Regions from separate parts of the Gracilibacillus marinus genome, predicted to be linked through region 1. Evidence: predicted binding sites of a transcription regulator. Region 1 holds the regulator's gene; each other region holds the start of a gene.
What was found. Region 1 encodes Rex, which represses fermentation and respiration genes when NADH is low (regulators of the CRP and FNR family bind a similar motif). Its sites were predicted from a motif close to TTGTGAAATATTTCACAA; they were not measured.
Positions count from the first base shown of each region.

Region 2: the regulator Rex is predicted to act here: its motif matches at 6,478-6,495, upstream of ACFOZ1_RS02750 (TIGR04053 family radical SAM/SPASM domain-containing protein).
Region 3: the regulator Rex is predicted to act here: its motif matches at 5,094-5,111, upstream of ACFOZ1_RS03855 (cytochrome c oxidase subunit 2A).

Region 1 is NZ_JBHSDV010000009.1:869-10,807, forward strand. Features, by position in the region: gene ACFOZ1_RS16310 (hypothetical protein) at 478-600, shown strand; gene thiL (thiamine-phosphate kinase) at 570-1,544, shown strand; gene tsaE (tRNA (adenosine(37)-N6)-threonylcarbamoyltransferase complex ATPase subunit type 1 TsaE) at 1,549-2,001, shown strand; gene tsaB (tRNA (adenosine(37)-N6)-threonylcarbamoyltransferase complex dimerization subunit type 1 TsaB) at 1,998-2,705, shown strand; gene rimI (ribosomal protein S18-alanine N-acetyltransferase) at 2,695-3,144, shown strand; gene tsaD (tRNA (adenosine(37)-N6)-threonylcarbamoyltransferase complex transferase subunit TsaD) at 3,141-4,163, shown strand; gene ACFOZ1_RS16340 (ABC-F family ATP-binding cassette domain-containing protein) at 4,209-6,134, opposite strand; gene ACFOZ1_RS16345 (redox-sensing transcriptional repressor Rex) at 6,324-6,959, shown strand; gene ACFOZ1_RS16350 (YdiK family protein) at 6,995-7,204, opposite strand; gene ACFOZ1_RS16355 (CPBP family intramembrane glutamic endopeptidase) at 7,208-7,915, opposite strand; gene groES (co-chaperone GroES) at 8,201-8,485, shown strand; gene groL (chaperonin GroEL) at 8,552-9,939, shown strand, end outside.
Region 2 is NZ_JBHSDV010000001.1:626,892-638,974, forward strand. Features, by position in the region: gene ACFOZ1_RS02725 (purine/pyrimidine permease) at 71-1,354, shown strand; gene gloA2 (SMU1112c/YaeR family gloxylase I-like metalloprotein) at 1,382-1,765, shown strand; gene ACFOZ1_RS02735 (L-lactate permease) at 1,967-3,619, shown strand; gene ACFOZ1_RS02740 (Na+/H+ antiporter NhaC family protein) at 3,890-5,440, shown strand; gene trhA (PAQR family membrane homeostasis protein TrhA) at 5,717-6,361, shown strand; gene ACFOZ1_RS02750 (TIGR04053 family radical SAM/SPASM domain-containing protein) at 6,570-7,685, shown strand; gene ACFOZ1_RS02755 (glycosyl hydrolase) at 7,880-11,293, opposite strand; gene ACFOZ1_RS02760 (glycoside hydrolase family 43 protein) at 11,547-12,083, shown strand, end outside.
Region 3 is NZ_JBHSDV010000001.1:874,530-886,612, forward strand. Features, by position in the region: gene ACFOZ1_RS03825 (TatD family hydrolase) at 1-491, shown strand, start outside; gene ACFOZ1_RS03830 (thermonuclease family protein) at 551-1,303, opposite strand; gene ACFOZ1_RS03835 (hypothetical protein) at 1,382-1,939, opposite strand; gene ACFOZ1_RS03840 (SCO family protein) at 1,936-2,574, opposite strand; gene ACFOZ1_RS03845 (cbb3-type cytochrome c oxidase subunit I) at 2,633-4,312, opposite strand; gene ACFOZ1_RS03850 (cytochrome c oxidase subunit II) at 4,328-4,789, opposite strand; gene ACFOZ1_RS03855 (cytochrome c oxidase subunit 2A) at 4,903-5,034, opposite strand; gene ACFOZ1_RS03860 (cupredoxin domain-containing protein) at 5,200-5,559, shown strand; gene ACFOZ1_RS03865 (LLM class flavin-dependent oxidoreductase) at 6,123-7,133, shown strand; gene ACFOZ1_RS03870 (DUF2249 domain-containing protein) at 7,327-7,569, shown strand; gene ACFOZ1_RS03875 (DUF2249 domain-containing protein) at 7,569-7,781, shown strand; gene ACFOZ1_RS03880 (hypothetical protein) at 7,787-9,025, shown strand; gene ACFOZ1_RS03885 (metal-sulfur cluster assembly factor) at 9,039-9,329, shown strand; gene ACFOZ1_RS03890 (hypothetical protein) at 9,407-9,589, shown strand; gene tnpB (IS200/IS605 family element RNA-guided endonuclease TnpB) at 9,821-10,996, shown strand; gene ACFOZ1_RS03900 (hypothetical protein) at 11,311-11,478, shown strand; gene ACFOZ1_RS03905 (sodium:solute symporter family protein) at 11,475-12,083, shown strand, end outside.

The DNA of each region.
Region 1 (9,939 bases):
ATAAACGAGATTGATTAGAATAAAAATGATCGCAATGTAGAAGAACCCTTGCGTCATATAGACACCTCCTACTATTGTAGATTCACTTTATTGAACAATTTAAACGTTCAATGTTTAAGAAAATATCACTTTTTTATTAAAAATGTGAAACGAAAGGAGATTGAATTATGAAAAAATCTACTATCATGGTATTTGTTATTTTTGTATTAGCTTGTGTCCTTGGAGTATTTGGTCAGGGAATCGCTTATTTCTTAAATGACATAGTAAATCAGATCTATCCAATAGCTTACTTAACGATTAATACGTGTGCCAGTATCTTATTGTTTATCCTTGCATGTATTTTACTATATATACAGAGTAAAAAAGGATTCATTAGAATAGAAAGATTTCACGCATTTTTATCCTTATTCTTGGTGGTAGGGATATCTATTTCATCATGGTCTTTATTCGTTTTAATTATGTGGTGGGGATAGTATGATGAGGAATATTTTATGTACGATTCCTTTTAAATGTGGCTATACTTTTGCTATGATTAGTATAGAAGCAAGTGGAGAGAATAAGGAGATATTATGGACGAATTTCAATTTATTGATTCGATAAAACAAAAATATTATAAGCAACCTAGTGTCATAAAAGGAATTGGTGATGATGCTGCAATACTAAGACATACAGATGAAGACACAATTGTTGCTATGGATACGATGGTTGACGAGATACATTTTTCTAAGAAAACAACTGAACCATTCCACATTGGTTATCGTGTATTAGCAGCAAATATAAGTGATATTGCAGCAATGGGAGGCAAACCGACATCTTATCTCGTATCTATAGCGATACCTGAATCATCTACTCTGGAACAATTGCATGAAATCTATGAGGGAATGAGAGCTCTTGCGGACTGTTTTCAAATGGATTTAATTGGTGGAGATACGGTTTCTAGTAATGTACTAACAATTACCGTAACCGTTATTGGCACTGTAAAGAAAGATAGAGTAAGATATAGAAGTGATGCCAAAATTGGAGATGTTATTTTTGTAACTGGAACATTAGGAGATGCAGCTTGTGGACTTGATGTGCTTTTGAATGAGAGAGAGAATCTTAACAAATACACATACATGATCGAACGGCACCGGATGCCTATGCCAAGAGTGACATTTGCGAATGCTTGTCAAACGATTAGTAGGTTAAGTCTAAATGATATTAGTGATGGAATTAGTAGTGAAGCAAATGAAATTGCCAATGCTTCTAAAGTTTGTTTAAATATAAATTATGAAGCTATACCAAAACATCATCTGTTACAAGAATTCAGTAAAGAAAAAGTAGAACAATGGGTGTTGTCAGGTGGAGAAGATTTCGAATTAGTTGGAACAGTAGCCAAAAGCAATTGGGACCAACTTGTAACAATAGCAGAACAAACGAATACCAAAGTAACGAAGATTGGTACGGTAGAAGAAGACCCTACAGGAAATGGTGTAGTCTTATTATCGAAAGAAAATCAAACAACAGTATTAAATAAATCTGGATATACTCATCTAAGAGGGTGATCAATTGGAATATTTATTTGAAACACAAACAGAAGAAGATACGAAACGACTAGCGAATAAATTAGCATTACTAGTAAAGCCTGGGGATGTATTGACATTAGAAGGTGACTTAGGCGCAGGTAAGACAACCTTCACGAAAGGGCTTGGTGCAGGACTCGGTGTGAGAAGAACGATTAATAGTCCAACATTTACGATTGTGAAGGAATACCAAGGAGAAATTCCTTTATATCATATGGATGTGTATCGTTTAGAGAATAGTGAAGAAGATATTGGTTTTGACGAATATTTTCAAGGAGACGGGATTACCGTTGTGGAATGGGCATCCTTTATCGAAGAGTATTTACCTGATGAAAGACTAGATATAGAAATATTGCGTGTCGATGAACATGCCAGGAAAATTACATTTTTGCCAAAAGGGGAACATTTTGAGTTTATTTGTAAGGAGTTATACAGATGAATGTATTAGCAATCGACACATCTAATCAAGTGATGAGTGTAGCAATGAGAAAAGACAATAAGTTCGTCGTCGATTACACGACAAATATGAAAAGAAATCATTCTGTTGGTTTAATGCCTGCAATTGATTATGTGATGAAAGAGTCGAGTACAAAACCAAACGAATTAGACAAAATTGTTGTGGCAATTGGACCAGGTTCGTATACAGGTGTAAGAATTGGTTTGTCTACAGCAAAAACAATGGCATGGACATTAAACATTCCGATTGTGACGATATCTAGCTTGGAGTTACTCGCATATAATGGGTTAGGAAAAGCTCGTTATATATGTCCATTCTTTGATGCTAGAAGAGGGCTTGTGTATACAGGATTATACGAATATAATAACAAACAGCTTGATGTAAAGTTCCAAGAAGAGAACATAGCATTAACAGAATGGTTAGATCGATTGAAGAATCTAGAAGGGGAGATTTTGTTTATTAGTCCTGATTATTCCTTACATCAAACAACAATAGAACAAGTCTTAGGTGACCAAGCAATTGCTCCTATACTAGAGACAGATACTATACCTAAAGCAAGTATACTAGCAGAAATTGGAGAGAATCGTCCTTCTCAATCTGTCCATGAGGTTACACCGAATTATTTGCGCATGGTAGAAGCAGAAGCAAATTGGTTAAAGGAGCAAAAACAAAAAAGTGGAACATAATATTGAAATTCGAGAAATGACAGAAGCAGATATAGAAAGTGTGCTAGAAATAGATCAATTGTCATTTGCTAATCCATGGCCAATCAATATTTATTATGATGAGTTAAATAAGAATTCCTATGCGCACTATTTTGTTGTGACAGTAGATCAAAAGGTAGTTGGATTTTGTGGGACGTGGATTGTAATAGATGAAGCGCAGATAACGAATATTGCGATACACCCAGCGTATCGAGGAAAACGTTACGGTGATGGCTTATTTCAGCATGTGATTAACTTTGCAATTGCCAATAATGTGAGTCGTCTCTCATTAGAAGTGCGTGTATCCAATATTCCAGCACAACAATTATATAAAAAGTATGGCTTAGTCCCAGGTGGGATTAGAAAAAATTATTATACAGATAATCAAGAAGATGCTTTAGTATTGTGGGTGAACTTATGAGTGAATATATTCTAGGAATAGAGACAAGTTGTGATGAAACAGCTGTAGCGATTGTGAAAGGTGGGACAGAAATTGTTAGCAATGTCGTAGCATCTCAAATAGAAAGTCACAAACGCTTTGGTGGAGTGGTCCCAGAGATTGCGTCAAGACATCATGTGGAGCAAATAACGGTTGTAATAGAAGAAGCATTAGCAAAAGCTGAGATGACGATTGCAGAAATGGATGCAATTGCTGTAACGGAAGGTCCAGGGCTTGTTGGGGCATTATTAGTTGGTGTGAATGCAGCAAAAGCATTGGCATTTGCACATCAAAAACCGTTGATAGGTGTACACCATATCGCAGGTCATATTTATGCGAATCGTTTAGTAGAAGAATTCGAATTCCCGCTTCTTGCATTAGTAGTGTCAGGTGGACATACAGAACTAATCGTCATGAAGGAACATGGAAAGTTTGAAATCATTGGGGAGACACGTGATGATGCAGCAGGAGAAGCGTATGATAAGGTTGCTCGTACATTGAAGTTACCATATCCAGGCGGTCCCAAAATTGATGAATTAGCACACATTGGGGCACAAAGGATTGATTTTCCACGAGCATGGTTAGAAGACTCTTTTGATTTTAGTTTTAGTGGATTGAAATCAGCTGTGATTAATACGTTACACAATGCAAGTCAAAAAGGGATAGAATATAAGCATGAAGACATTGCAGCAAGTTTTCAAGCAAGTGTTGTCGATGTGTTAGTCGAAAAAACGTATCGAGCAGCAATCGAGAACAATGTAAAACAAGTCATCGTAGCGGGTGGTGTTGCTGCAAATAAAGGATTACGAAAAGCAATGGAAACAAAGTTTAAAGAAGAGCGTATGAACGTGATGTTTCCACCACTCTCGTTGTGTACAGATAATGCAGCAATGATTGCAAGTGCCGGTTATATTGCATACAAGCAAGGCCATCGTTCAGGATGGGATTTAAATGCGAACCCAGGATTAGATTTAGAAATGTATGCGAATAGAGGCAAATAAAAAAAGAACGAACTTCTCTTCTAGTATGAAGGAAGTTCGTTCTTTTTACTCTTCATGTAATTGCTCCCACTCTGCCATTAATTGTTCGAGTTTTGTATTCATTGCATCGTTTTCCTCTGTAAGTTGCAAGGATTTTTCGTGGTCTTGGAAAATGTCAGGTTCACATAATAATACTTCGTTATGTGCTACATTCTCTTCAAGTTGGGCAATTTCTTGTTCGATTTCTTCAATTCTACGTTGTTTTTTACGTTCTAATTTCTTTAATTCTTTTTCTTTTTGGAAGTCTGTTTTTCCTTGTTGCTTTGTTACTTCTTGTTCATTTTGTAATTGTAATTCTCTCCATGCCTTTTCTTCATTCTTTTTTTCCACATAGTAATCATAATCACCGAGGTATATTGTTGTTTTGTTCTTTTGCATTTCTAATATTTGTGTCGCTATTTTGTTAATAAAATAGCGGTCATGGGATACAAATAAAATCGTACCAGGATAATCAATGAGTGCTGCTTCTAATATTTCTTTACTATCTAAATCCAAATGGTTCGTCGGTTCATCTAATAATAAGAAGTTCGCTTTCTCCATCATTAATTTTGCTAAAGCTAAGCGTGCTTTTTCACCACCGCTTAGTGCAGCAACAGGTCTTAATACATCATCACCACTGAAGAGGAAATTACCTAGAATTGTACGAATATCCTTTTCATTCATAAGTGGATATTCGTCCCACAATTCATTCAAGACAATTTTGTTCGCATGCAGGGTGGTTTGTTCCTGATCGTAATACCCTATTTGCACATTTGCGCCAAGTTGTATCTCACCTGTATCTGGCTCTAAATGTCCGATAATGTTCTTCAAAAGTGTGGATTTCCCTACACCATTTGGTCCAACTAATGCGATACTTTCTCCGCGATTTACGTGAAGGTTTAGGTTAGTAAAAAGAGCGGGATCTGTCTCCTGATAGCGGAAGGATAAGTCATGTATTTTTAATACATCATTTCCACTTCTTCTTTCTACAGTGAATGAGAACTTAGCAGATCCCTCTTCGCCAAATGGCTTGTCCATCACATCCATTTTTTCTAATTGTTTTCTACGACTTTGTGCTCGCTTAGTAGTAGATGCTCGAACAATATTTTTTTGGATAAAGTCTTCCATCTTTTTGATTTCTGCTTGTTGTTTTTCATATTGTTTCAGTTCTCGTTCATAACTTAGTGCCTTTTGTTCTAAATACTTCGTATAGTTACCATGGAATTTGGTTGATTCATGTCTAGATATTTCGTAGACCATCGTCACTGTCTTATCTAGAAAATATCGATCGTGCGATACGATGACAACGGCACCGTGATAATTCGTAATATAGCCTTCTAACCATGTTAATGTTTCGATATCTAAATGGTTTGTCGGCTCATCTAGTATTAAAATATGCGGCTTTGTTAAAAGTAATTTACCAAGAGCAAGACGTGTCTTCTGTCCTCCACTTAATGTAGCGATAGAAGTTCCCCACATCTCTTCAGGGAAATTCAAGCCATTCAATACAGATTTGATTTCTGCTTCGTATTGATAACCTCCAGCAAGTTTGAATGCTTCTTGTTTTTGATCATAGCTTAATAGTAATTGTTCATACTTGGAACTATCTTGTAAAAAGTCAGGGTCGCCCATTTTTGCTTCCATTTCGCGTAAACTATTTTCTTCCTTTATGAAATGTTCAAATATTTTTAGCATTTCATCCCAAATGGTTTCAGATGAATCAAGACCTGTATGTTGTGCGAGATACCCCATTGTTATGTCTTTAGGTTTATGAATTTCTCCCTCATCATAATTTAGTTGACCAGAGATTATTTTTAACAATGTCGATTTACCTGCACCATTACGCCCAACAATCGCAATTCGATCATGTTGTTTAATTTCCAATTTTATATTTGATAAGATCAGCTCCGCGCCGAATCTTTTGGTTACATTATTCGCTTGTAAATAAATCATTCGTTTCACCTCATTGATGTAAGTGTATCTTATTATTACGGGAATCTGCAAGAGGGAAGGCATTGAATTTTATTAGGAAAGATACTCGTTCGTGAATTATTTCACGACTTTTTTGTTGATATCTGTTACAATGGAAGTAAGTAAAAACATTCACAAACCTATATGGAAATAGAGTAAGGGGAATGAAAAATGGTAAATAACAAAATTCCACAAGCAACGGCCAAGCGATTACCTTTATATTATCGATTTTTAAATAATTTACACATTCAAGGCAAGGATAGAGTTTCATCAAAAGAATTAAGTAATGCAATGAAAGTAGATTCTGCGACTATTAGACGTGATTTCTCCTATTTTGGTGCATTAGGTAAGAAAGGCTATGGATACAATGTGGATTATCTACTTGGTTTTTTCCGTAAGACATTAGACCAAGATGAGAATACTCCAGTTGCATTGATCGGTGTAGGTAATTTAGGTACTGCATTTTTGAATTATAACTTTACCAAAAATAATAATACAAAAATTGAAGTAGCATTTGATGCAGATCCAAGCAAAGTAGGGAAGTCTATTGGTAAAATTGAAGTCCATCATGTCGATGACTTGGAAGCGCATATTGGAGATATACAAGTGGCGATTTTAACAGTACCTGTATCTGAAGCGCAACCAATGACAGATCGATTAATACAATCTGGTGTGAAAGGTATCCTTAACTTTACACCTGCACGTATTACCGTTCCAAATGATGTGCGCGTACACCATATTGATTTAGCAGTTGAGCTCCAATCGCTAGTATATTTTATGAAACATTATCCATTAGATGTAGAATAAAAACAAAGGCACTCACCAATAATAGGTGAATGCCTTTATTTTTTCTCCTTTTTCTGAGCTTTTTTTATTGCACGATGCAATCTTACTAATCGAATGGCTAGTACAAAATCCATTGTTGCAAAAAAAGCTAATAGAATCGTGAAAAAGTTAAATATAGTTTCTTCTACTGATTGTATTGCAATATAGGTAAATAAGATACCTAATCCAAAATACAGAAATGCAGTAGTAAGTGGCGAGAATCTCATTATTTAATAGCCCCCAAGTAATATAAGCTGTAATTGTTCCATCAATTGTTCTACTTGTTCTGGATCAAGCGATAATTGTGCAATAACGGCCATTGTGTTCATCGACATATGGACAATAATAGGTACAATAATCTTCTTTGTTTCTACATATAAAAAAGCAAATACAGTTGCTGCAGCAATATATGTTAACAGATGACTGAAATCCATGTGTAATACCGCAAATAAAACACCTGAAATGATGGCAGAAAAGAAGAAATTCATTCTTTTATATAAAGAACCGAATATTGCCTTCCTGAATACTAATTCTTCTAATATAGGACCAAGAATTGTGATGATAAGAAGAAATACAGGTATTTCACGAGCCACTTGCATTAAGACTAACGTGTTCTCAGAAGCTGTATCTACACCGATAATGAATCGTTCAATAACAGAAGAGACCCCTTGTGCAATCATGACTAGGAAAAAGCCTAATATAGACCATAATATAATTTGGCCGATACCTTTTTCTCGTGCTTGGAAAAAATCACGTATCTCACTTTTCAATAGTAAAAGCGAAATAATGACAGCAATCCCAAATACAACGATATTCCATATTACCGTAACATATGGCAAGTTATTAATATCTATTATCTTAGTTAAGTAATAAGGAAGAACTGTAGCAAATTGTGCTAATACATAAGTAAGGATGATAATCATATACTTCTTTGGCAAAGTTTAACGACTCCCTTTATTTTATTTTTTCTATACATGATACGTATTTTAACACAAATCATGAATGAAATTGAAATGGTAAGACTATGTATAGAAGAGTGTTGTTTATATTTATGACGTAATGAAGTACATCTTTGCATGTATGTCATTTTTTTAGAAAAATTTCATAGTAAATACTTGCAAAAAAAAGTACTTTTCATTATTATAATAATTGTGTTAGCACTCTTGTATAGTGAGTGCTAAAGAACAAAAATTAAATGTAGATATCAAGGAGGTTTATAACCAATGCTTAAGCCATTAGGTGATCGTGTTATTATTGAAGTTGTAGAGCAAGAAGAGAAAACAGCGAGTGGAATTGTTCTTCCTGATTCTGCGAAAGAAAAACCACAAGAAGGTAAAGTTGTAGCTGTAGGTTCTGGTCGTGTGACAGACAACGGCGAAAAAATCGCTCTAGAAGTGAACGAAGGCGACTTAATCATTTACTCTAAATTTGCAGGTACTGAAGTGAAATATCAAGGTAAAGAATACTTAATTCTTCGTGAAAGTGATATTCTAGCAATTGTTGGTTAATTGCTTCTCGAAGTGAATTTTGGATAAATAGCATAAATCGAAATTTTCTAAGGAGGTTTTTTTAGAATGGCAAAAGAAATTAAATTTAATGAAGATGCTCGTCGTTCCATGCTACGAGGTGTTGATACATTAGCAAATGCTGTAAAAGTAACATTAGGACCAAAAGGCCGTAATGTTGTATTAGATAAAAAATATGGTTCTCCATTAATTACAAATGATGGTGTAACAATCGCAAAAGAAATCGAATTAGAAGACAAATTTGAGAACATGGGTGCAAAACTTGTTTCTGAAGTAGCTTCTCAAACAAATGATGTTGCTGGTGACGGTACAACTACTGCAACAGTTTTAGCACAAGCAATGATCCAAGAAGGTCTTAAAAACGTTGCTTCTGGTGCGAATCCAGTTGGCGTTCGTCGTGGTATCGAGAAAGCTGTTACTGTAGCTACAGAAGAACTACGTAAAGTATCTAAACCAATCGAAAGCAAAGAATCCATCGCACAAGTTGCAGCAATCTCTTCTGCAGATGAAGAAGTAGGTCAATTAATCGCTGAAGCAATGGAACGCGTTGGTAACGATGGTGTTATTACAATTGAAGAATCTAAAGGTTTCTCTACTGAATTAGAAGTAGTGGAAGGTATGCAATTCGATCGTGGATATGCTTCTCCATACATGGTAACAGACCAAGATAAGATGGAAGCAGTTCTTGATGATCCATATATCCTAATTACAGATAAGAAAATTAACAATATTCAAGAAGTATTACCAGTGCTTGAGCAAGTAGTTCAACAAGGTAAACCTCTATTATTAATCGCAGAAGATGTAGAAGGGGAAGCTCTAGCTACATTAGTTGTGAACAAATTACGTGGAACATTTAATGCAGTAGCGGTAAAAGCTCCTGGATTTGGTGATCGTCGTAAAGCGATGTTAGAAGATATCGCAGTACTAACTGGCGGTGAAGTGATTACAGAAGATTTAGGATTAGACCTTAAAAATGCTACTGTAGAACAATTAGGCCGCGCATCTAAAGTTGTTGTAACAAAAGAAAATACAACAATTGTAGAAGGTGCTGGAAACCCTGAAAGCATTTCTTCACGTGTTGCTCAAATCCGTGCGCAAGTAGAAGAAACAACTTCAGAATTTGATAAAGAAAAATTACAAGAGCGTCTTGCTAAACTTTCTGGTGGTGTAGCAGTAATTAAAGTAGGTGCTGCAACAGAAACAGAACTTAAAGAACGTAAATTACGTATCGAAGACGCATTAAACTCTACTCGTGCAGCTGTAGAAGAAGGTATTGTAGCAGGTGGTGGTACTGCATTACTTAACGTATACAATAATGTTGCAGAACTTAACCTTGAAGGTGACGAAGCAACTGGTGTAAGTATCGTATTACGTGCATTAGAAGCACCAGTACGTCAAATTGCTGAGAATGCAGGTCTAGAAGGATCAATTATCGT
Region 2 (12,083 bases), on a different contig from region 1:
TAATGAGCGAACTTTTGTATTCTTCGATATAATAGAACAGGTTGCAGTAAATAGGTTAGGAGCGTTTAAGTTGAAAGTACATAATAAATCAAATACATCTATGGAGACATTACAATGGTTTGTCTTCTTGTTAGCAAGTTCTGTTGCATTACCCATTGTGATAGGTTCTGTTTTCGAACTGGAATTTCATGAAGTGGCAGGTTTGATGCAGCGCACTTTCTTTTTAGTTGGACTAGCTTCTTTGTTACAAGGTTTATTTGGACATCGGTTACCAATAATGGAAGGACCGGCTGGCATATGGATTAGTATTTTTACCGTAATGGCAATGACAGGCTTGCAACACGGAACCTCTTTAGATAAGTCTTTACAATTAATACAAACAACGATGATTGTTACAGGATTGTTTTTGTTATTGTTTGGTTTATTCAAAATTTCGCAATTTATTTTGCCTATTTTTACCCCACTAGTGACAGGTGTGTTTTTCTTCCTATTAACTGTTCAATTAAGCGGGACATTTTTGCAAGGAATGTTAGGGTTACAAGGAGATGCGAGTACGATTCAATTGGATAGTGCTACACTTGCTTTTATGACATTTTTTATTGTATTAGGCTTATCTATTTTCGGAAAAGGTTGGATAAGTAACTATGCAGTGTTAATTGGTTTAGCTATTGGCTGGTTATTATATGAATGGTTCATTAAGCCTGAAAGAACATCTACAGAAATGCCTGTTTTTCAATTACCAGAAGTATTTGCTTTTGGAATGCCGATATTTGATGTGAGTGTAATACCTATTGCATTTATTACAGCATTAATATTAATATCTAATGTTGTTGCATCGATTGTTGCTGTAAAACAAACACTAGGGTCTGATATCTTAGATATTCGTAGTCAAGTAAATAAAGGTACTGCTTTTTCTGGTGTAAGTCATGGGTTAGCAGGAATGTTCTCAGCAATTGCAAATGTTCCGCTTGCTACATCAGCAGGTTTTATTGGATTAACAGGTCAAAAAAAGAAAATGCCATTTATCTATGCATCTATTGTGTTGATGATTGTTGCACTATTTCCTCCAATTGTTGCTTTTATTTCAAGCATACCGTCGCCAATTGCAAATGCAGCATTAATGGCATCTTTTGTGAATTTAGTCGGTTTAGCTATTAATAATACAACATTAGAAAAACTAGATACAAGAAAAATGACTATTGTCGGAGTTAGCTATTTGTTTGGGATGGGAGCAATGTTTTTACCAATCGAGGTCTTTGCAGAATTACCATCTTATTTACAAAATCTATTAAGTAATGGATTGCTTGTAGGTACAGTTTTAGTTATACTCTTAGAACAAGTATGGAGAGAATGAAATTATACAGAAAGCTAGGGGGAAAAGATGTTAAGAAAAATCCATCATATTGCAATAATATATTCTGATTACAAAAAATCAAAAGACTTTTATGTGAACAAATTAGGGCTAGAAATTATAAATGAAAATTATCGAGAAGAGAGACAATCTTTTAAGTTAGATCTTGCATTGGTAGGAGAGTATGTGATAGAACTATTTTCCTTTCCAGATCCACCAACGAGAACTTCTTATCCAGAGGCTTGTGGATTGCGTCATATCGCTTTTGAAGTCGATAGTATCAAGGAAACTTGTAAAGATTTAAAAAGTAAAGGAATTGATGTGGAAGAAATACGAGAAGACCCTGTTACAGGAAAATTATTTACTTTTTTTCAAGACCCTGATTGTTTGCCGATTGAAATATATGAAAAATAAAAATTATTGCTAGTTTATCATCTGTATTCTGATAGACTAGCTTTTTTATTGGACAAATAAGTCTTATTTCTTCAATGGAATGCATACATTTCTAACTATATAGTTTGAAAAATGTCTATATTGTGAAATGTTTCACAATAATATTGTTATTATTATCTTATGTGATAAAATGAACATATAAAGGGAGATGGGGTGGAAGAGATGATGACACTTGTTGCGTTAACACCAATTTTAGCAGTTTTTTTATTTTTAGTAGTACTACGATTACCTGCAATTAAAGCGATGCCAATTAGTTTATTTGTTACAGCAATATTAGCATATTTTTATTGGAAAGTACCTTTTATTCAACTTAGTGCATCTTTGATTGAAGGAATCATTATTGCGATATCTATTTTGTACATTGTATTTGGTGCTATTTTGTTATTAAATACATTGCAAAAAAGTGGAGCTATTGATACAATTCGTGCTTATTTTATGAGTGTAACACCTGATCGACGTGTGCAAGTAGTGTTAATTGCATGGATGTTTGGTGCATTTATTGAAGGAGCTGCTGGATTCGGAACGCCTGCTGCGATAGTCGCGCCATTATTAGTTGTCTTAGGCTTTCCACCTTTAGCAGCAGTAGTGATTGCATTGATTGCAGATAGTAGTCCGGTTACATTCGGTGCTGTTGGAACACCGTTAATTGTCGGTGTAGAGCAAGGTTTAATGGAAGGTGGAGGAATCAGTCCAATTGTAGCGGTATTTCTTGGTGATTTATCAATAACGGAATATTTAAAAGTAATTGCAAGCCAAGTCATGCGATTTGATTTAATTGTTGGTACACTTGTTCCATTTATTATGATTCTACTTTTAACTAGATTTTTCGGTGAAGAGAAAACATGGCGTCATGGACTAGTCATGTGGAAATTCGCTATTTATGCAGGATTGAGCTATACTTTTCCAGCATTTCTTGTTGCTACATTTATTGGGCCAGAGTTCCCATCTATTATAGGTGGCTTAGTTGGTCTAGTGCTTGTACTTGTCGCAATAAAAAAAGGATGGTTTATGCCAAAAGAAACATGGGACTTTGGCCGAAAAGAGACATGGTCAAAAGATTGGCTAGGTACTGTAACGGTTGAAGAGAATCAGGCTCAATCTGTTATGCCACTAATGAAAGCATGGATTCCATATTTGTTATTAGGATTTTTGCTAATACTCACTCGTTTAGAAGTATTGCCATTTAAAGAGTTATTAACAAGTGTAAAAGTAGGTTGGCAACAAATATTAGGAACAAATATTAGTGCAATGCTTGAACCACTTTATTTACCTGGAACGGTTTTTATCATTGTTGTAGTTATTACGATTATCTATCATCAAATGAATAAACACCAAGTAATGGAAGTATGTGCAAGTTCAATGAAAACATTAGTTGGGACCGCAATTACCTTATTTACAGCAGTTCCAATGGTACGTATTTTTATTAACTCTGGCGTCAATGAAGCAGATCTAGCTAGTATGCCTGTTGAGTTAGCACATCAAGCAGCAGATCTTATCGGCACTGGTTGGCCATTCATGGCACCATTTATTGGTGCATTAGGTTCTTTCATCTCTGGAAGTGCCACATTTAGTAACATGATGTTCTCACTTTTCCAATTCTCTGTCGCTGATCAAGTAGGGATGGATCCAACAACAATTGTTAGTATGCAAGTGATGGGCGCTAATACAGGGAATATGATTTGTGTAGTAAACGTAGTCGCAGCTGCATCTGTTGTAGGATTAATAGGTAAAGAAGGCAGTATTATTAGAATGACATTACTACCAATGGTAATCTACGCCACGTTAGTTGGAGTATTAGGATTTGTATTCAGTTAATAAACAAAAGCGAAAGTACTCGCCTGATGTGGAATATAGCCATATGGTTTAAGTTGTGTCCTTTCTATTACAATACAAAAAGCTTCTTCAAACTGCCGAATGAAGAAGCTTTTTTGTATTACGAGATAGTATTCCTTCCATCCAACTGAAAAATATTGAAAAAAACATGACATTAGATTGAAATATTGGTAAACTGTAAAAAGTGAATTTTGTCGATTAATTTAATCCAAGTTGATATAATTGTGATATTTTTCAGGTGGAGGTTTGATAATGGAAGGAACGATTTATTCGCTAATACCAGCGATTTTAATGCTGATATTAGTTTTATTTACTAGAAAAATACTTTTGTCACTCGGTACAGGTATTATTGTAGGGGCTTTACTTATACATGATTTTAGAATAGGAAAGTCATTAGAACAAATTTGGCTCGTATTTCGTGATATTTTTTATACAGAAGATGGCATTAATACAGGGAATATATATTTGTTAACATTTTTATTGTTTCTTGGAATAATGACTGTTTTCATGACTGCATCAGGTGGGAGTAAAGCATTTGGTGACTGGGCGATCAAAAAAGTGAAGACGAGACGTGATGCGCAATTAATTCCAGCATTTCTTGGTGTTATTATCTTTATCGATGATTATTTTAATAGTCTTGCTGTTGGACAAGTAGCAAGACCGATTACAGATCGTTATAAAATATCACGTGCCAAACTTGCTTATTTTATTGATTCTACTTCTGCACCAGTTACTGTTATTACACCAATATCTAGTTGGGGTGCATATATTATCGGGACATTAGGTTCAATTTTCGTTGCAGCAGAAGTAACGGAATTTCAGCCTTTAGAAGCATTTGTGAAGATGATTCCATATAATTTCTATGCATTTGCAGCATTATTACTTGTTTTTCTTGTCGCTATATTTAATGTGAATATTGGTTCAATGAGAACACATGAAAATAGAGCAATGGAGACAGGAGAAGTATTAGATCCAAATAAAAAAAGTACACAAGCATTATCAAATGAAGATACATTAATGAATGCGAATGGAAAAGTAAGACATTTGTTAATTCCGATACTTGTTTTAGTGATTGCCACAGTTGCCTCCATGCTGATTACTGGTCGAATGGAAGTAGAGGGCGACGCAAGTGTATTACAAATGTTCGAAAATACGAATGTAAATCTTTCTTTATTTATTGGTGGACTTTTAGCAGTTGTCATTTCTCTTGTGATGTACGTAATCTTACAAGGTGAAAAAACTAAACTAAGTACTATATTTGGTAATGGAATCCAATCAATGCTTCCGGCAATTTATATTTTAATTTTAGCATGGATGATTGGAGCAATAATTGAAATAATTGATACAGGTGGATATCTTGCATCATTAGTAGAAGATCTGTCTTTTAATATGAATTATTTAGCTTTATTGTTATTTATTTTAGCAGGATTTATGGCATTAGCTACAGGTACTTCGTGGGGAACATTTGCGATTATGTTACCTATAGCTGCACAAATTGCGATTGTATATGACATAGATTTAGTCATTCCAGCAATGTCAGCAGTGTTAGCTGGTTCTGTTTTTGGGGATCATTGTTCTCCGATTTCTGATACATCTATATTATCTTCAACTGGTGCTGGTTCTGACCATATTGATCACGTCATGACACAATTACCATATGCATTCATTTGTGCATTTGCTGCATGTATTGGCTATGTAGTATTAGCAATATCAGGACAAGTTAGTCTTGCATTTGGTGCAACAATCATTGCAATTATCTTGCTTGTGTTACTTTTGTTGTTTATCGAAAAGAAACGAAAATAATAAGAAAATGCGAATCTCTTAAAAGATTCGTATTTTTTTATGAAAATGTAGAGTGGCACACAAATGTTATTAGTGATAAAGGCATCCCGATGTGGTGATTTTCAGGAAATTTCCCCATATAATTTCCCTTCATTATATACGTGCTTCTCTTAACTTAATTACTTGCAAATAAAAATTAAAAGGAACATAATAATAGAGGAGAAACCTTAATATTCCAATCGAATCATCAATTGTTTGGAATAAATGAAGATATATAGTAGGGAAGGAACGTGTAAGATGGGTTCAACACATGAATTCACGGTGAAAGAAGAAATAGCTAATTCCATCACACATGGAATAGGAATGGTACTTAGTATAGCTGGTTTGGTATTACTTGTTGTCTATTCCTCACTTTATGGTACGGCTTGGCACATTGTTAGTTTTACATTATTTGGTGTAACAATGGTATTACTTTATACATCTTCCACACTTTTGCATAGTTTGCCAAAAGGTCGTGCAAAAAATGTATTTGAAGTATTAGATCACTCATCGATTTATTTCTTTATTGCTGGTACATATACACCATTTTTATTTTTAGCTATTCAAGGGTGGCAAGGTTGGACGTTATTTGGTGTCATCTGGGGTCTTGCAATTGGTGGAACTGTTTTTAAAGCTTTTTTTGTGAAAAAATTCCTTTTTTTCTCGACAATTCTTTATGTTGTTATGGGTTGGTTAATTGTGCTAGCATGGCAACCATTAGTAGAAAATTTACACCCGAATGGTGTTCGTTGGTTAGTGGCTGGCGGTTTATTGTATACAATAGGTGCTGTTTTTTACGTCTGGAGAGCATTTAAATTTCATCATGCTTTATGGCATTTATTTGTTCTAGCGGGGTCTATTGCACATTTTTTCTGTGTATTCTTTTATTTATTACCAAGATAAATAGTAATGTAAGCACATGTATGGAAAATGCATGTGTTTTTTGTTTTACTCAGAATCTAGTACCCGTTGACATGGAAGAGTCACATGCAGTAGGTGTTGTCGAACTTGATCTTCACCTGTGTAATATATCACAACATTCATTCTCTTTTTCTATTACGGTTAAAGTAATATTTCAACAAAAGGAGCGTTTAAGTTGAGAGAAAAACCTATGTTTTCACCGCGTGATTATAATGAAGATCCTTTTATTGTTATTTGGGAAGTAACGAGAGCATGTGCATTGAAATGCCTTCATTGTCGGGCAGATGCTCAACATCACCGTGATCCTCGAGAATTGAATTTTGATGAAGCGAAAGTATTGATTGATCAAATTCATTCAATGAAAAACCCTTTACTCGTATTTACTGGAGGGGATCCTTTAGAGCGGAACGATTTATTTGATATTGCAACATATGCGATACAAAAAGGTGTACGTGTTTCGATGACACCATCAGCTACTCCAAATGTAACAAAAGATGTAATGAAAAAGGCGAAAGATATTGGACTTGCAAGATGGGCATTTAGTATTGATGGACCAAATGCGGAAATACATGATCATTTTAGGGGAACTACTGGATCATTTAAGCGAACAATGGAAGCTATTGAATATTTACATGAATTAAACATGCCGTTACAAATCAACACAGTAATTTCTAAATACAATCTCAATTACTTAGAAGAAATGAAGACATTAATGGAGAAACTAAATGTTGTGTTATGGAGTGTATTCTTCTTGGTTCCTGTTGGTAGAGGGCAAGAGAAAGATATGATTTCTCCTGTAGAACATGAGAAAGTGTTCAGATGGCTACATCATGTTGCACAAGATGCCTCTTTTGATATAAAAACAACAGCAGGACAGCATTATCGTAGAGTTGTGCTTCAACAAAAAGCGAAAGAAAAAGAAACAACCATTGCTTTTGAGAATGTATTAGAAAAAGGTGCAACAGGTACAGTAGATGGTTTAGGTAGAGCACCTAAAGGAGTTAATGATGGAAACGGCTTTGTATTTATTTCACATATTGGAGATGTTTATCCAAGTGGACTACTACCTGTGAAAGTAGGTAATGTTCGTCTACAAACATTACCAGATATTTATCGGAATTCTCCAATATTGAAGCAATTACGTGATCCAAACCAATATAAAGGTAAATGTGGTGTGTGTGAATTTAGGCAGGTATGTGGTGGTTCTCGATCAAGGGCGTATGCGATGACAGGGGATTATTTGGAGAGTGAACCATATTGTGTCTATATTCCTAAAGCAATGAGGAAACATACAAAAACCTCTTAAAATAATATAAGTAAAGGTGCTCTCTAAACGAGAAGACAATTTTCCATATAGATTATTTCCTAGGAAATGATAATTTTTTGTCGATTGATATGTAAGATAATGATATCGAATAGAAAAAAGCTTCTCATTGCGAATACAAATGAGAAGCTTTTTGTTCCACTATTAAATATGTTTATTTCATATTATTGACATAATTAGTTATCATGTGTGATTCTGTTTCTTCTAATTAAATAGATAGCGATACATCCTAGTAATAAACTAACGAAACCAATGAACAAGAAATTGTACATAGATGTTGCGGTATTTGGAAGTTGTTCTTCATTATTTTCTGTACTTGATTCATTGTCATTTGTAAGGTTCTCATCTTCGTCAGATTCATTATCATCACTCGACTGATTAGTATTTTGAGCATCATCACTAGGTTTTTCTTCCGTTTGATTGTCATCACCAGGCTGGCCAGTATTTTGATTGTCATCACTAGGCTTGTCGCCATTTTGATTATCATTCCCAGTTTCCTCGCCAGATTGATCATCATTATTATCATCAGGCACCACACCATCTGTTAATGTGATATCATCAACTAGGATTACAGAGGATCCTTCTTCTGATAGAGGAATGAATTCAAAACCAAATTCGCGTACATTATCCAAGTTCTCTATTTTTGTAAGGTCAAGTTGAACTGTCTGCACGCCACCTGCTTGAAGCTCTATTTCTCCACCATCATGCCATGTCCAATCGTCACCAGTTTTGATAAAAAATTTCACTATAGCTGCACCTGTTTGCAATTTGATTTTTGCACTAACAATGTCTTCTTCAGATAAGTCAGAAATACTTGTAGTGTACAAAGTGAGCGGATCTCCTTTTGATAAATCTATTGTTGTTTGTAAGCTTGATCCATTAATGCCATCTGTTGTAATTGTAGGTTCTGTTCCATTGCCAAGAAATAACCAATTTAATTCTCCATCCTCAAAATCAAATAAAATTTGATTTCTTTCTTCATCTGGTACTACAGAGGAATCTGGTACTTCTCCTAAATTTTCATCATATATTGCTCTGAAGTTATCAAAATATAGTGTACCTGTACCTTTTTCTCCACCTGTATAGATTGCAAATTGCTTCACAGCTTGTAACTTTTCTTTATCAATGACAACATTAGGTTTTCCTTCCCATGGTGCTGGTTTAAATTCAGAAAAAGGTATTTTTACAACACCGTCATGTGCATCTTTTAACTCGCGGTATGCTTCAAAACTTACACCACCGATTTGAATTTGAATCGTTAATTCGTTCGGATAAGAGTCATGTTTTAACCAAAATTCTATTCCGTTTGTTTCAGACCAATCAACATTGTTTAATGCCATTTGTCTTCCTGCATATCCTAAGTTTGCAATTGTAAATGTGTAAGATAAACCATATTGTCCTTCGTTCATATTTTCAGTGGAATGGGATAGAATTACTTTATCCCCATTACTTGAATATTGATTATTTAATAAACTGTCATCTCCAAAATAATCTTCAAAGTTATCTACTAATAACGGGTTTGCTGGTGCTTCTGTATAGGTACTCTTTAATACAATATTATCCACATATAAATCGCCGTTCAGTTGTAACTTGCTACCGACAATACTTAAAGCAACCGTTCTTGAATTATCAGATGGTGTGAATGGGATTGTGACATGATATTTTTTGAATGTTTCTCCACCTATAGTCACTTCTTCTAATTCACTTGTTTGCTTTGCTGTTTCGTTCATACCATACTTCGTATCCCAATCATCAGGAAGCATTGCAATTGCTTGAATGGTTCCGTCACCTACAGTTGATGGCAGTAATACATCAAAGGATACTTGATTAATTTGCTGTACATCTTCATTGGTAAGGTTTAGAAGCTCTAATTTTATTTCTTGCCAAGTTTCATCTGTAGGCATATCAGCCACTTTGATGTGTAATTTGCCGTCTCCATCTAAAGATTTGTGTACAAACTCTTGAATAGTTGCTTCTGGATAGGTACCATTTGACTTGATATCAGAGATGGAATCGTCAAATGTATAGGTTCTATAAGCTAATTCACTTGCTTTAATAAATAATTTTACGTCTTCTGTATACGTGTCGCCATTACTATATTCCACTTTGAATGTCAAATTAGTGGAAGAACCATTCATAGATGCAAGTGGTCTAAATGTACCTTCATAATAATTTGTTGCTTCATTTCGCGTTAATTCATATTCTGAATCAGAACCTTCCACTGTATAACTCACTTTAGTTGGTGTATCGTTCAACACACGAAGTCGAATGGTCGTTTCATCTGAAACAATTGTCGTTCCAGATACTGGTGAAGCAATATGTGCAATGGGTTCAGGCTTTGTTGTCGTACTATTTTGATGTGTAGGAATAAAGATATTATTAGAAATATCGTTTCGAAATGCTGTGTAAGCGTCATCTTTGAAGTGTATAAAATCAGGTAATAACTCGTGATCTCCACCCAAGTCTCCATGGATATCCTTGTACGGAACAAACATATTATTTGGCCAACCAAAATTTGCCCATGTTTGCATATAAGCTATTTTTTTTGCTTTTGGATCTGCTTTAATTGCATCTAATACCTTTGTGTACCAATCTAATGTATTACCAGTTTGGTTCATTCCTTGTGCACTGTATCCAAATTCAGTGAGTGCGGCAATTTTCCCACGTTCTTCAGCTAAATCTACTAACATAGCTAGGTCTGTGACTAATCCATTTAACCATGCGGCAGATCCTGCGTTAGCTTTGTTGTCGTAATTATCAATTCCAAAAATATCTACATATGCATCACCAGGATATGTAGCTAAATATCTGTCTAAATCTCCCGCAGGTCCAGCACCTGGAGAAAAGCCATATAAGATATTGTGTACATCTTTTGTATCACGTAAGTATTCTACAGTGTAGCGGAATAATGCTTTATATTGTTCTGGTGTTGTTTGATGTGCACCCCACCAGAACCAGCCTCCCGTTTGTTCATGAAATGGTCTAAAGATAAATGGGATTGATTCACCGCTATCATCTTTTAATTGTGTTGCTAAGCTTGCAATATTATCTAAATAAGCATTTAACTTTTCATTGTTTTCGCCGCCAGGTAATATCGTTGCAACAGTATTTCCAGATGTATCATTATAACGTCCACCAGTTGCGAAATTATCTGGGTGCATACTTAATGTTAATATCCCACCTAATTCATGAACTTTCTTCATAGACGCTGCTAAATTAGTAATACTTTGTTCAACATCGCCTTTCACACCTGGCTTTTCATCACCTGAAATACTTAATGTATCCCAACCAAATAGTGCAGGATAATCGCCCGTGGAGTGAAAAATGTCTGATTGTTCAGATGCTACGCGAGGGGGATTATTTGTTAGTGTTAACCCCTCATCAGTAACGTGTTGTTGCCCAAATAAGATATGTTCCCCGCTTACTGATTGAAGATAACTGAATAATGCTTTTGTGTTTTTTGTTGCGTTGGAGTCTACGATGTGGAGGGAGCTCTCAGCTGCTTGAATATACGGTGTGTTTGAAAATGACAATGCAATCAATAAAGTTACTAATGTAAAAATAAATGCTAAACGATTAGTTGATTTCATAATAACCTCCATTATTATATAAATATAGTGTCGATAAAAGAACTGAGTGAAACACTATCCTCCTTTCGATATATAAATGAAAACCCTTTCTTTATATTATATAGATATTTAACTTATTGTAAATAGATAATTTACTTTATCGCTAAAGTAATATAAAAAATTATATGTAAGGAGCAAAAAAAGTTTGTATATAGAATAAACTAAGTTATAATAATGATAGCGCTTTATATTTTTTTGTAAAGGAGGCATATATATGATAAAGAATCCAATTTTAACTGGATTCCATCCGGATCCATCTATTGTAAGAGTAGCAGATGATTATTACATAGCTGTTTCTAGTTTCGAATGGTTCCCTGGTGTGCCGATTTATCATTCGAAGGATTTGGTGAATTGGGAATTAAAAACATATGCACTGACACGTACATCACAACTCAATATGATTGGAAATCTGAATTCAGGTGGAGTGTGGGCACCATGTTTAACATATGATGATGGGCTTTTTTATTTGATTTTTACAGATGTAAAAAGTAGAAAAGGTGCATTTAAAGATACACATAACTATTTAGTTACTGCAGAAAAGGTTGAAGGACCATGGTCTGAGCCGATTTATTTAAATAGTAGCGGATTTGACCCATCCATGTTTCATGATGATGATGGGAAGAAATATGTAGTGAACATGATTTGGGATCACCGCAAAGGGAAGAATCCATTTGGTGGAATTGTATTACAAGAATATTCCTCTGAAAAAAAGAAATTAGTAGGAGATATTTATCGAATATTTGAAGGGACC
Region 3 (12,083 bases), on a different contig from region 1:
TAGGGTTACCATATTATTTAAAGCAAGAGAATTCGTCTATCCAATTATCTGATTATAAAAGAATTATTTCTGAATTTTTTCAATTAGCAAAGCAATATGAACTACCGATTGTATTGCATGCTATTTATGAAGATGCAACAGTTATTTGTGATTTGTTAGAAAAATTTGACGTAAAAAAGGCGCATTTCCATTGGTTTAAAGGAAGTAAGGACATCATGAAACGCATGATACAACGTGGCTATAGAATATCTATTACCCCTGATTGTATGTATGAAGAAGAGATAAAGGAAATCGTTGCTTTTTATCCGTTGGAACTTATGATGGTAGAGACAGACGGACCATGGCAATTTGAAGGGCCTCGAGAGAAAAGTACACATCCATATATGATTAAAGATGTAATAGCTCAGATTGCACGAATAAAGAAAATAGAGAGAGAAGTTGTTATAGATACAGTTACAAGAAATACAGAGGAATTTTACAAGCTTAATTAAGGTTAAAAAATGTGCAAGAAGGATGGCTATACGTCCTTCTTGCACGTTTTTACTCTTTCTTATGTTTCGCAAGCAACACCGTCTTTGTCGCCATCCATTTGTTCTCGATATCCTGCATCACCTTTGTGTAATGGTGTCACACCTGCTTGATGTGCTTCTGTACAGTTATTATAGTAAATCGTATCATTTGATTCATTAGAACTTGGTGAATCTATTGTATCTTCAGAAGTGTAAGAAATGGAGAAGCCTTTATCAGTTACATAGTTTTCCACTTCCCATATACCAATTTGTTGATCCCTAGCTTTTTTTTCCGCTTCTTTAAATTGTTCTTGATACGTATATGGTGGGTCATACTCATAAGCATAACGGGCATAACCATTCTCTAACAATAATTGATTGAAGTTTTGATCATCTACCCATATATATGCAAGTAAACGATCATATTTATCACGTTTAGGACCATCAAATTCTAGTTCAATTTGTTTATTTGATAGCATTTCTTCAGCATAATTAGATGCTTCTGGACCTAGTAGTTGTACTGGTAAATCAGGATGCTTTGTTTCAGGTGTGTCGACTAATAATAAGCGTACCGTTTCTTTTTTTTGATTGAATTCAATTTGTACCGTATCCCCGTCGACTACGCGTACGACTTCTGCTTTTGTACGATTGCTTTCTACATCTACATTAGATTCTTCTTGATTGGAACTTGTCGGTGTATCTAGTGTGTCACTTAATTCCGTTAATGTTCCTGTTCCGCATCCAGTTAGAACAAATAAAAGAATGAGGAAAGTTAGTAAACAATTTTTTAACATGATGAAGGTACCTCCTGCTGCTTAAAACAATGATACTCCATAGTTTACTATATGAACGGAATTATGAAAAGAAGCTAGTTATGTCTTTGTTTCTTTACTTTCAAACATTTGCATTGCAATGTATAGTAAGACACAAAACGAAAGGGCTAGAGAACTCCAACCGAGTGTCTGTTGTTCAATAACTAAATAATTGTTACAAATTTGTTCATCAATCCATATATAAATAAATCCAAGGCCTAATAACGAACAAAATAAATAAAGAAAAAATAGAAATTGATAGATTTTTTTTAACTTAGGAAAGCTATCTCGTAAAGGTACTCCAACTAATAATGATAAACTTATAAATTTAAAAAGTTCTATATGTGGATAGACTAACGCATCATCCATTGCACGAGGCATTTGCCAATATGTCCAAATTAGAATGACTAAAAGAATACCTGGTAAACCAGTATAATTGTATTTCCTAAAAAAATTAGGAAATGTTTGTTGGAAGAATGGTGCGATGAGAAAACCTGAAAATACGATTAACGGCATTTGTGTATGCATATGAAAAATCATCATCGATTCAAGCAATGAACGAACAGGAGCAAGTGCTAGAAGAATAAACAGGACAAGACCATATTTTGCTTGCTTCATGATTGCTCCTCCTCTATCAAAGTTGTAATTCTCTTAACAGCACCATCAATATCTGTATAATCTAATACATCAATCAACTCTTTAGATGAATCTATTAAATAAAAAGCTGTGTTATGTTGGAAATTGCCATACTCATCAGGTATGACAATCACACCAAGTGTATCTAATAGGTGATTAAGTTCGTTTTCATTTTGTACTCTTGCCATACGCCATGTTTCTCCGTCACTATTAAAATAAGATTGGTATTTCGTTAAAGTATCAGGATCATCTGTTTCTGTATCAAAACTAATACTTAAAAAACGAATGTTGTAATCAATATATTCACTTGGTAATTGTTCATAGACCTTTTGCATATTTCGTTCTAATTGTGGACAAACAGTACCACAATTCGTATACATAAATGTGACAAATAACAAACGATCTTCTTGGAATGACTCAAGAGGGTATGTTCGGTTCTTACTATCCTCTAAAACAACATTAGGAATCATCGGTTGTTCTTCTTTTAAAGCAATGGTTCTTGCTTGTTCTGCTGTAAATGCACGAAAGTTATCTGTGCCTAGAAGTAAGACAACAAAACCTATAATGATTACAACAAAACATGCGATCACTTCACGTACGATTTGTTTATTTGTCATTCGAATCGCCTCTTTTTAGTATAACTGGTATGGGACAAGCAAATTGTCCCATACACAATTACCATGTTTTAAATGGCGGTGAACCTGGAGGTGCGTTTACAATCATATCGACAATCGGAATGACATATGCCATTGCTACGACTGCTAGTAATAAAATCGACCATAACCCCCAACGTTCTGTCCACATTGGAACAGATGGCTGATCTTCTTCGGGTTCTGCAACAGGATACTCTGTCGTTCCTTTTGGTGCAAAAAACATCATGTGGAAAACTGCAAATACTTGAATGATGACACCAATCATTAATAATGTTGCGCCAGCTGCGAAGATATACTCATAATGGAACCAATTTAGTGCAGCTTCCATACCCCCATATGTCGTGTCAGATGTACGACGTGGATCTCCGATTAATCCTGCAATATGCATAGAGAAAGCCATAATTGCCATGCCTGCAGTCCAAATCCACGTTTGAATCACGCCGATTTTGTTCATACGCTTCGTTAATTGACGTTTGGATAAGTGCGGTATTAACCAATAACATATACCGAAGAATGTAAGTACCACAGACACCCCAACAGTAATGTGGAAGTGACCCACAACCCACATGGTGTTATGGATTACTTGGTTCATTTGATTACTTGTATTTACAATTCCTCCTGCACCACCTGGAATAAATGCAATCATTGCAATCATCGGTGCAAGGAATCGAACATCATTCCATGGCAATTTCTTAAACCAACCAAATAAGCCTTTGCCACCTTTTTTCCTTCCCGCTTTCTCCATTACATAGAACATCGCAAAAGCAGTCATTAATGATGGTACTGCAATAGATAAACTCATAAATACATGCAAGAATTTAATCGTTAATGAAATGGCAGGATCAATAATTTGGTGATGGAATCCACCAGGTATATTTAAAATAACTAATAATATAACAACTAAGCGAATTAATTTTTCGTTGAAATGTTTACCACCAATTATTTTTGGAACAATAATATACCATGCACTTGTTGCTACGAGATACCAAATGTTCACAAGTGTATGACCGAACCACCAAAATAGTGTTCTAGTGACCATCACATTGATTGTTTCTGTGATGCCAAGTACCCATGGGATAATCATAAATACTTCAATTGTTACACCAAGACTCGCGAAGAACCATAGAATAAAGACACCCATAGCAAAGAATGCAAGAATTGGCGTAGTTTGACCTGGATGTGTTTTGCGCCAGTGTCTATAGTTCAAAATAACAGCTAGACAGACTGCCCAAATACCAATAACTAATACAACTAAACCGAAATAAAAGATCGGATGTGCCGCTAGTGGTGGATAAAAAGTATAAAGTACAGATGCTTCATTTAAAACAATCATCGTCACAGCCATCACAACACCGATTACTTTTAATACAATACCAACCCAAATTAATTTTTTAGCAATAGGCAATAGCCCGCCGAATGAATAGGATAAGTTGGCTAACTGATACCCCATTGTGAATGTTGCTGTAAAAACAACTAACAATAACAATCCGTGTGCAGACAAGACTTGATAATAGTTAAAGCCACTGGGTAATGAATAGAGGCCTGCTCGTTCTAGTCCTTGAATTAAGCCTAATATCCCACCAATCAAAAGTGTGGCAAACGCTATAGTAAAATATGTTTTTGATATAAGTGCATCTTCTGGATTAACTCCAAGTTTGAGCCATTTGTTTTGGTTTACTGTTTCATTTTTGACTAATTCCATCTCCGTTTTCCCTCCTTACTTCACGGTGATTTTTGTAAACATCGCCTGATGACCGATACCACAATATTCATTACATAGAATGAGATATTCGCCTGGCTCATTGAATACTTGAGTAATTCGTTGGATATGTCCAGGTAAAACCATTGCATTAAGGTTTGTTCCTGGAATTTGGATACCATGTGATACGTCTTTTGAAGTCATAATAAATTCTACTTCGGCACCAACTGGTACTTCGATATCACCAGGATTAAATGCAAATGTTTCTAGAGTCATAACGACTTCATATTTATTCTCTCCGACTTCAAATACACCAGGTTCATCAAAAGGTGCTTGTTCATCAACTTTTTGTGGATCGATAATGTCTTTATTACTTGGAGGCCCCATTCCAAGTGCAAATGTCTGATAACCAACGATTGCCATGAATATAACCAGAATAATGACACTGACAATCATCCAAGTTTCTTCTAATTTTCCCATTAGATTAACCCCTTTCTTCCTACAACCTATCAAGTTTGATTGTGAAAAAATTGTGAAGAATGTAACTTATAACTAGCCAAAAAAATATACTTATCGGCATAATTATGGTAGAATTATATTCTAGCCATATACAATGAAAAGACACCAATCCACATTAATACAATTACAATAGCAACAATGGATACAGAAGCAATTGTTCCTTTTGCAGAATGATCTTGATGGGTGTTTTTTTTCGCGCTAGCCATACATCAGCCCCTCCTTTTAGTTTGGTTGATTAAAGATTACCGTATTTGGTAACACTGTATTGTGAGTTTAATCACGATAAAAGTGTGATATATATCAATACGTAATGTTGAAAGAACATTTAAGATGGGTAAAGAAGTAAATTAATTTGAAAAGGGGAGTAAACAATGAAGAAAATAGTATTCGTATTCATGGCACTTACATTAACAATGGTTTTGGCAGCATGTGGTGGAGATGACAAAGATAGCGGAGGAGATGCAGCTTCTGGAGATGGAGAAACTGTGAACATCAAAGCATCGAATTGGCAATTTGATCAAGAAGAATATACTGTTCCTGCTGGAGAAGTAACAATCAATTTAGCGAATGAAGATGGATACCACGGTATCGATGTAGAAGGAACAGACATTTCCATTGATTCAGAAGGGAATGCAACAGCAACATTAGAACCAGGAGAATATACAATCCGTTGTAACATCCCATGTGGTACAGGACACGAAGATATGGTAGCAACATTAATCGTTGAGTAATAACAAAAGCGAAGGCGCCCGGTAGAAACGTAGTGACTGGAATGCAGCAACAGAAATAAAGGAATCACGGAGAGCTTGCGAACCGATGATGACTTATTGAAAGTTGATGCGTGAAGTCACCTAGTTTCTGGGCGCAGTAGCTGGATGAGACAAAAGCGAAAGCGCCCGGTAGAAACGTAGTGGCTGGAATGCAGTAACAGAAATAAAGGAATCACGGAGAGCATGCGAACCGATGATGACTTATTGAAAGTTGATGCGTGAAGTCACCTAGTTTCTGGAGTGAAAAAAGATGCCACTAAACTTCCAAAAGGAGTTTAGTGGCATCTTTTTTAATGAACAGAGGAAGACATACCGCACTTGTTCACTCTATCTTCTATTCATACTGACTGTGAAAATACATGGTGCTTCTTTATATATAAAGTAACTAAAATTTTGATGAGATTAGTTTTACCATAATAATTTAGCAGTCTCTCACATGATGAGTCTTTTCTTTTTGCATTTCTTTTTGCTATGATGTGAGGAAAGAATACAATTTTATAATACGAGAGGAAGTCACAAAGAGTATGTTAGAATATGGTGTTTACTCATTAACAGAGAGATTAGCTAATCCATTTACAAAGAATATCCTTACATTTAAAGAAAGAATAGATCAATTAGTAGAATATGGTGTATATGCAGATAAGAAAGGCATCCATGTGTTTGGTTTAGGAGAACATCATCGTCTTGATTATGCTGTGTCAAGTCCGCAAATGGTGTTAGCTGCAATCGCTGCAAAGACTTCAAAGATTAAGTTAACTGCACTTACATCATTATTGAATACAACAGATCCTGTTAGATTGTATGAAGATTTTGCGACACTTGATTTGTTATCAGCAGGTAGAAGTGAATTAACGATTGGTCGAGGAGCATTTGTCGAGGCATTCCCACTGTTCGGATATAATGAACGAGATTATGACGAATTATTTGCAGAACATCTACAATTGTTAAATAAATTAAATCATACATCTATTGTAACGTGGAAAGGTAGACATCGATCTTCATTAAACAATGCAGAAATTGCACCAAGAGCAATGCAAAAAAACATACCAATTTCTATTGGTGTTGGTGGTACATTAGAAAGTGCAGAAAGAGCTGCAAATTATAAGTGTGGTCTAACTGTTGTTATGATTGGTGGTATTGTAAAGAAATATAAGAGATTAGTAGATACATATCGAAAGCATTATGAGGGAGAACACCCATTTGTTTCCATAGCAGGACACACATTTATTCGAGAGACAGAAGAAGAATTAGAAAAAGAATTTTACCCATACTACGCTACTTATTGGGAACACTTAACAAAACAAGGGATTGGTGGTGCAATGGGTGTGGCACGTAGCGACTTGGAGTTTGTTACTAGTAAGGAATCTACTCTAATTGTAGGTACACCAAAACAAATCATTGAAAAAATCCAGTATCAAAAAAGCTTGTTTCAACATCAACGTTTTTATGCCCAAGTAGATTTCGGTGGACAATCAACAGAGTCTGTAAAGAAAACAATAGATTTATTGACAGAAGAAGTAATGCCCTATGTGTAAAATTAAATCGTTTTGAAAACCCACATGTGTAGATATATGTGGGTTTTAATATTTTTAATAAATTTTCAATTAATGTGTTTTATACACGGAAGATTGTGTCTGATTTCCACCTATTGTTGTGATAGGAATCACACCAATACTAATTGATAATGATTATCATAATAGTATAAAAGAGCACGAAGGAGGTTTAAGTATGTCAGAACCATTTGTTGAATTAGATGTAAGAGAAGATTTAGCTTTAAAGAAAGAACCATTCGATAAAATTATGAAAGCAGTGAAGGAACTGGAGAATGGTCAAGCTTTTGTACTTCACGCACCATTTAATCCAATCCCGTTGCACAAAGTTCTTGGAAGAAAAGGATTTACCTACGAAGCAGAAAAGAAAGAAAAAAAGCATTGGATAATCACATATAGAAAGAAAGTGGGTGAAGAGTAATGGAAGTGTTAGATAATAGAGGATTACAACCGCCACAACCAATGATGCGTACACTAAAGAAATTAGAATCATTAGAAAAAGGTGCAAAATTAGCGATTATTAATGACAGAAGACCAATGTTTTTATATGAAGAATTAGAGGAATTAGGATTTGAACATGTTACAACAGCAAATGAAGATGGAAGTTATCAAATAATTATTACGAAGCGGTGAGTCACGTGATTCAGTTAAAATCAGAAACCAATATTAAAATACCACTAACATACATTATTTTGGGAACATTAGCCTTTTCCATTGCTCAAATCATTTTATTTATCCATTCTACTAATTTACTTATAGGTAATTTTCGAGTACCTGAAATATGGATGGGAGCACATGTGTTAGTGTTAGGATTTGCCATGTTAGTAGTGATGGGAGCAATGTACCAACTTGTTCCTGTTGTGTTTTTAACAAAAATATGGAGAGAATCTTTTAGCTATATTCAAATGACGATAACAATTGTCGGTGTAATTTTATTTTCTATATTGATTGGCATCAATCCATCTAATGCGATTATTGGTGGCCTTCTAGTTGTTATTGGCTTTACATTGTTTATTATTCAAATGTTAGTCACAATCTTCCAATCAAAAAATATAACAATCATGTTTGGATATATTGTTACAGCATTATGTTGTCTATTTATAACTATCTTATTAGGACTCCTTTTAAGTTACAGTTTTGCAATTGGTGGTTTGTCTTTTCATGAACCATTATTTTACTCACATATTATTGTAGGTCTTATCGGATTTTTTACCTTTTTAATATTTGGGTTTTCATTAAAGTTAGTCCCTATGTTCAGTTTATCACATGATTTCACTTTTTCTTATGCTAAATGGGCCTATTGTCTGTATAGTATTGGATTGCTTACACTTATCTATTCAGTGTGGATAGATAGAAGCATTTTAACAATAGTAGGGTTTTGCTTATTGGCAGCGGGATTTACATTTTTCACAATGAACATTTATAAGATATACAAGAAGAGATTAAAGAGAAAATTAGATACATCTTTTTTCTTTACACTTATTGCATTAGTAAATGGAAATATACTTCATATTGTTGCGCTTATTTGTAGTATTAGTATGGTATCAGATCGAAAAATTTGGAGCTTACTTATTTTTCTCTATATCTATTGTTGGATTATTTTTAGTGTTATCGGTTACTTGTACAAAATCGTACCATTCTTATGGTGGACATATAGTTACTCTATGAAAATCGGCAAGGTAAAAGTGCCAACCCTGAAGGAGATGATTAATGAAAGAGTGGGTAAAATACTATTTGTTAGTTTCTTCTGTTCGATATGTCTATTTGTTCTATCTTATTTAATCGGGAATCAGTTTATTTTGATTATTTCCCAGGTAATACTCACTATTACGACAATTGTTTACACACTATCGATTCTACATGTTTTGCAAAAATAAGGAGATGACATGAATGACAGACTATATTATAAATGGATTGTATGACGTGATTGATCCAGAGTTAGGTATCAATATCGTAGATTTAGGATTAATATATGAAGCGACTTGTGAAGGAAATAAAGCATATGTCAAGATGACTTTAACAACACCTGGCTGTCCTTTGCATGACAGCATTGTAAATGGTGTAAAAGAACGATTATTACAATTAGAGGAAGTGAATGATGTGCAGGTAGACTTAGTCTTTGACCCTGCATGGAATCCGTCACTTATGTCTGAAAAAGCGAAGATGACATTATTTGGTTAAAGTAATACGTAGTAGATGGATATACGTAAAACTTATGATATAATTAATTGTGAAAGCGATTAATAGGAGGGAATAGCTTGTCATACAACAAAATACGTATTCCATTATTGACAATTATCATTATTATTATGGTACTTGACTTATCAGGTATCATTTATGTACCTGGTATCGTCATTTTTCTGATTGCATTTGCGCTCATTGCATACAATATTTATATTAGAAATAATGCGAAAAATTATCATAAATCTAAAAAGGATTAGACATTATTCTTGTCTAATCCTTTTTAGATTTAAGATTTTTATCTAAAAATCAGCGAGAAAACCCCCATCTTCAAACCGTAGTTATGCGATGCAAGCGAAGGTTAAATGGAGGATGAATCACTTTTTTTGACGTTATATTTAGACAGAAAATACTTTGTTTGGTAAAATAAAGTATATCGAACCCATGTTCCGATTGTATGGAAAATCAAAGTCTGAATCGAGGTGAAAACAATGCTGGTGAACAAAGCTTACAAATTTCGTATCTATCCAAACAAACGACAAACAGAATTAATCAACAAGACCATTGGGTGTACACGATTTGTATTTAACTTCTTTTTAGGTAAACAAAAAGAGAAAGATGCCTACTGGTATATCTGTGAAGAAATGGTCCAAAATGGGCAGCTACCTTCTAACCAATGGAAAGGTGCATTTCTGAATAAATATGATACCGTGAAACAAATCCCTAATCTAAAGAAAACCTATGCATTTCTAAAAGAAGTAGACAGCATTGCCTTGCAGAAGTCTGTTGAAAATTTGGCTAATTCCTATAATCGTTACTATAAAAAACAAAATAAAGCCCCACGTTTCAAATCAAAAAAGAACCCTGTTCAGTCTTATACAACAAAACAGACAAATGGAAATATAGCTATCTACGACTGCCATATTAAAATACCAAAGGTAGGGCTTGTTCGGTTTGCGAAGAGTCGTGAAGTAGACGGACGTATCTTACATGTCACGATTAGACGTAACCCATCTGAGAAGTATTTTGTTTCTATTTTGGTACAAACAGAAGTGCAGCCTTTGGAAAAAACGAACGCTTCTGTTGGTGTAGATGTGGGATTAAAGGATTTCGCGATTCTTTCAGATGGAACGAAGTTTCGTAATCCGAAGTTTTTCCGTACTTTGGAACAAAAATTATCAAAAGCTCAACAAATCTTATCAAGAAGAACGATAGGCGGTTCTAATTGGCATAAGCAACGTATGAAAGTTGCTCGTATTCATGAGAAAATGACAAACGCAAGAACGGATTACTTGCAAAAAATATCCACTGAAATCATCAAAAACTACGATGTGATCGGCATGGAGAACTTGCAAGTAACCCACATGTTAAAAAATAAAAAACTAGCGAAAGTCATCAGCGAAGCATCTTGGTCGCAATTCAAAACGATGTTGGAATATAAAGCTAAATGGTACGGTAAACAAGTGATTACAGTATCTAAAACGTTTGCCAGTTCTCAACTCTGTTCCGTTTGTGGACATCAACACAAAGACGTTAAAAACTTGAATCTACGTGATTGGGAATGTCCTTCTTGTTATACTTCACATGATAGAGATATTAACGCAAGTATTAATCTGAAAAATGAAGCGATAAGACTTCTAACCGCTGGGACTGCGGAGATAGCCTAATCAATTAGAAGCCGATAGGTTTCCGTACTTAGGAATCCCTCACTTCAAACGCCAGAAGCGTTAAGTGGCGGGTAGTTCAAATTAAGTGGTGGAAAAGAAAGCCGAAGCGTTCTGCATTAGAAGTATTAAAAGAACAAGATCCGAATAAAAAGAAAAATGATAAATAGATTTATCGGCAATTGTGGAACTAATTCTGCAATTGCTTTTTTATTGTTTTTGCAAGTGTCTTTACACATGTAATTAAATGTGTATAATAAAATGCATGAATATAAAAAAAGGTGGGGAAAAATACTGTGCATAAAAGAGAGATTTTGTTGGGACTTTTATTACTAGTTATTGTCTTATTAGGTTATATTCTTCCATACACTGTTTTTACAAATGTTGCAAAATGGTATGGTAGTTTTTTAGTTTGGACAGTTTTAGCACTTATTGTGATAGGAATCAATTACTTTTTGACAAGAAATTGGGGTGATGATCAATGAGTCCATTATTAGTTTGGGTAATGATTATCATTTATGTTATTTTTGCTATTTTCTTAGCTTTTCTTTCAAAGAATGGGAAGCAAAATAGTATGGTTGGGTATTTCCTTGGTGATCGTAAATTAAATGGATTTGTATCTGCATTAAGCTATAGTGCTACTACATATAGTGCATTTATGTTAGTTGGATTAGCTGGACTGACATACAATGGCGGTGTTGGTGCATATGGCTTTGAAATCATCTATTTTATGGGAGTGTCATTAGTAGCGATATTCGGTCCGAGATTTTGGGTTGTTGGTAAAAAGTATGGTTATGTTACGCCATCAGAAATGTTAGGAGATCGTTATCAAAGTAAATTAGTGGCGATTGTGATTGCGATATCTAGTTGCTTATTCCTGATTCCGTATAGTGCTGTGCAGTTAACAGGAATTGGTTATTTATTACAAGGTGTAACAGGTGGAGCGATAAGCTATACTACAGGTGTAATAATTGCGACATTATTAGCTTTATTATTCACATTTATTGCTGGGATTCGTTCTGTTGCATGGACAGATTCGTTACAAGCATTAATCATGATTGTAACGTCTACTATTGTTGTCATACTAATT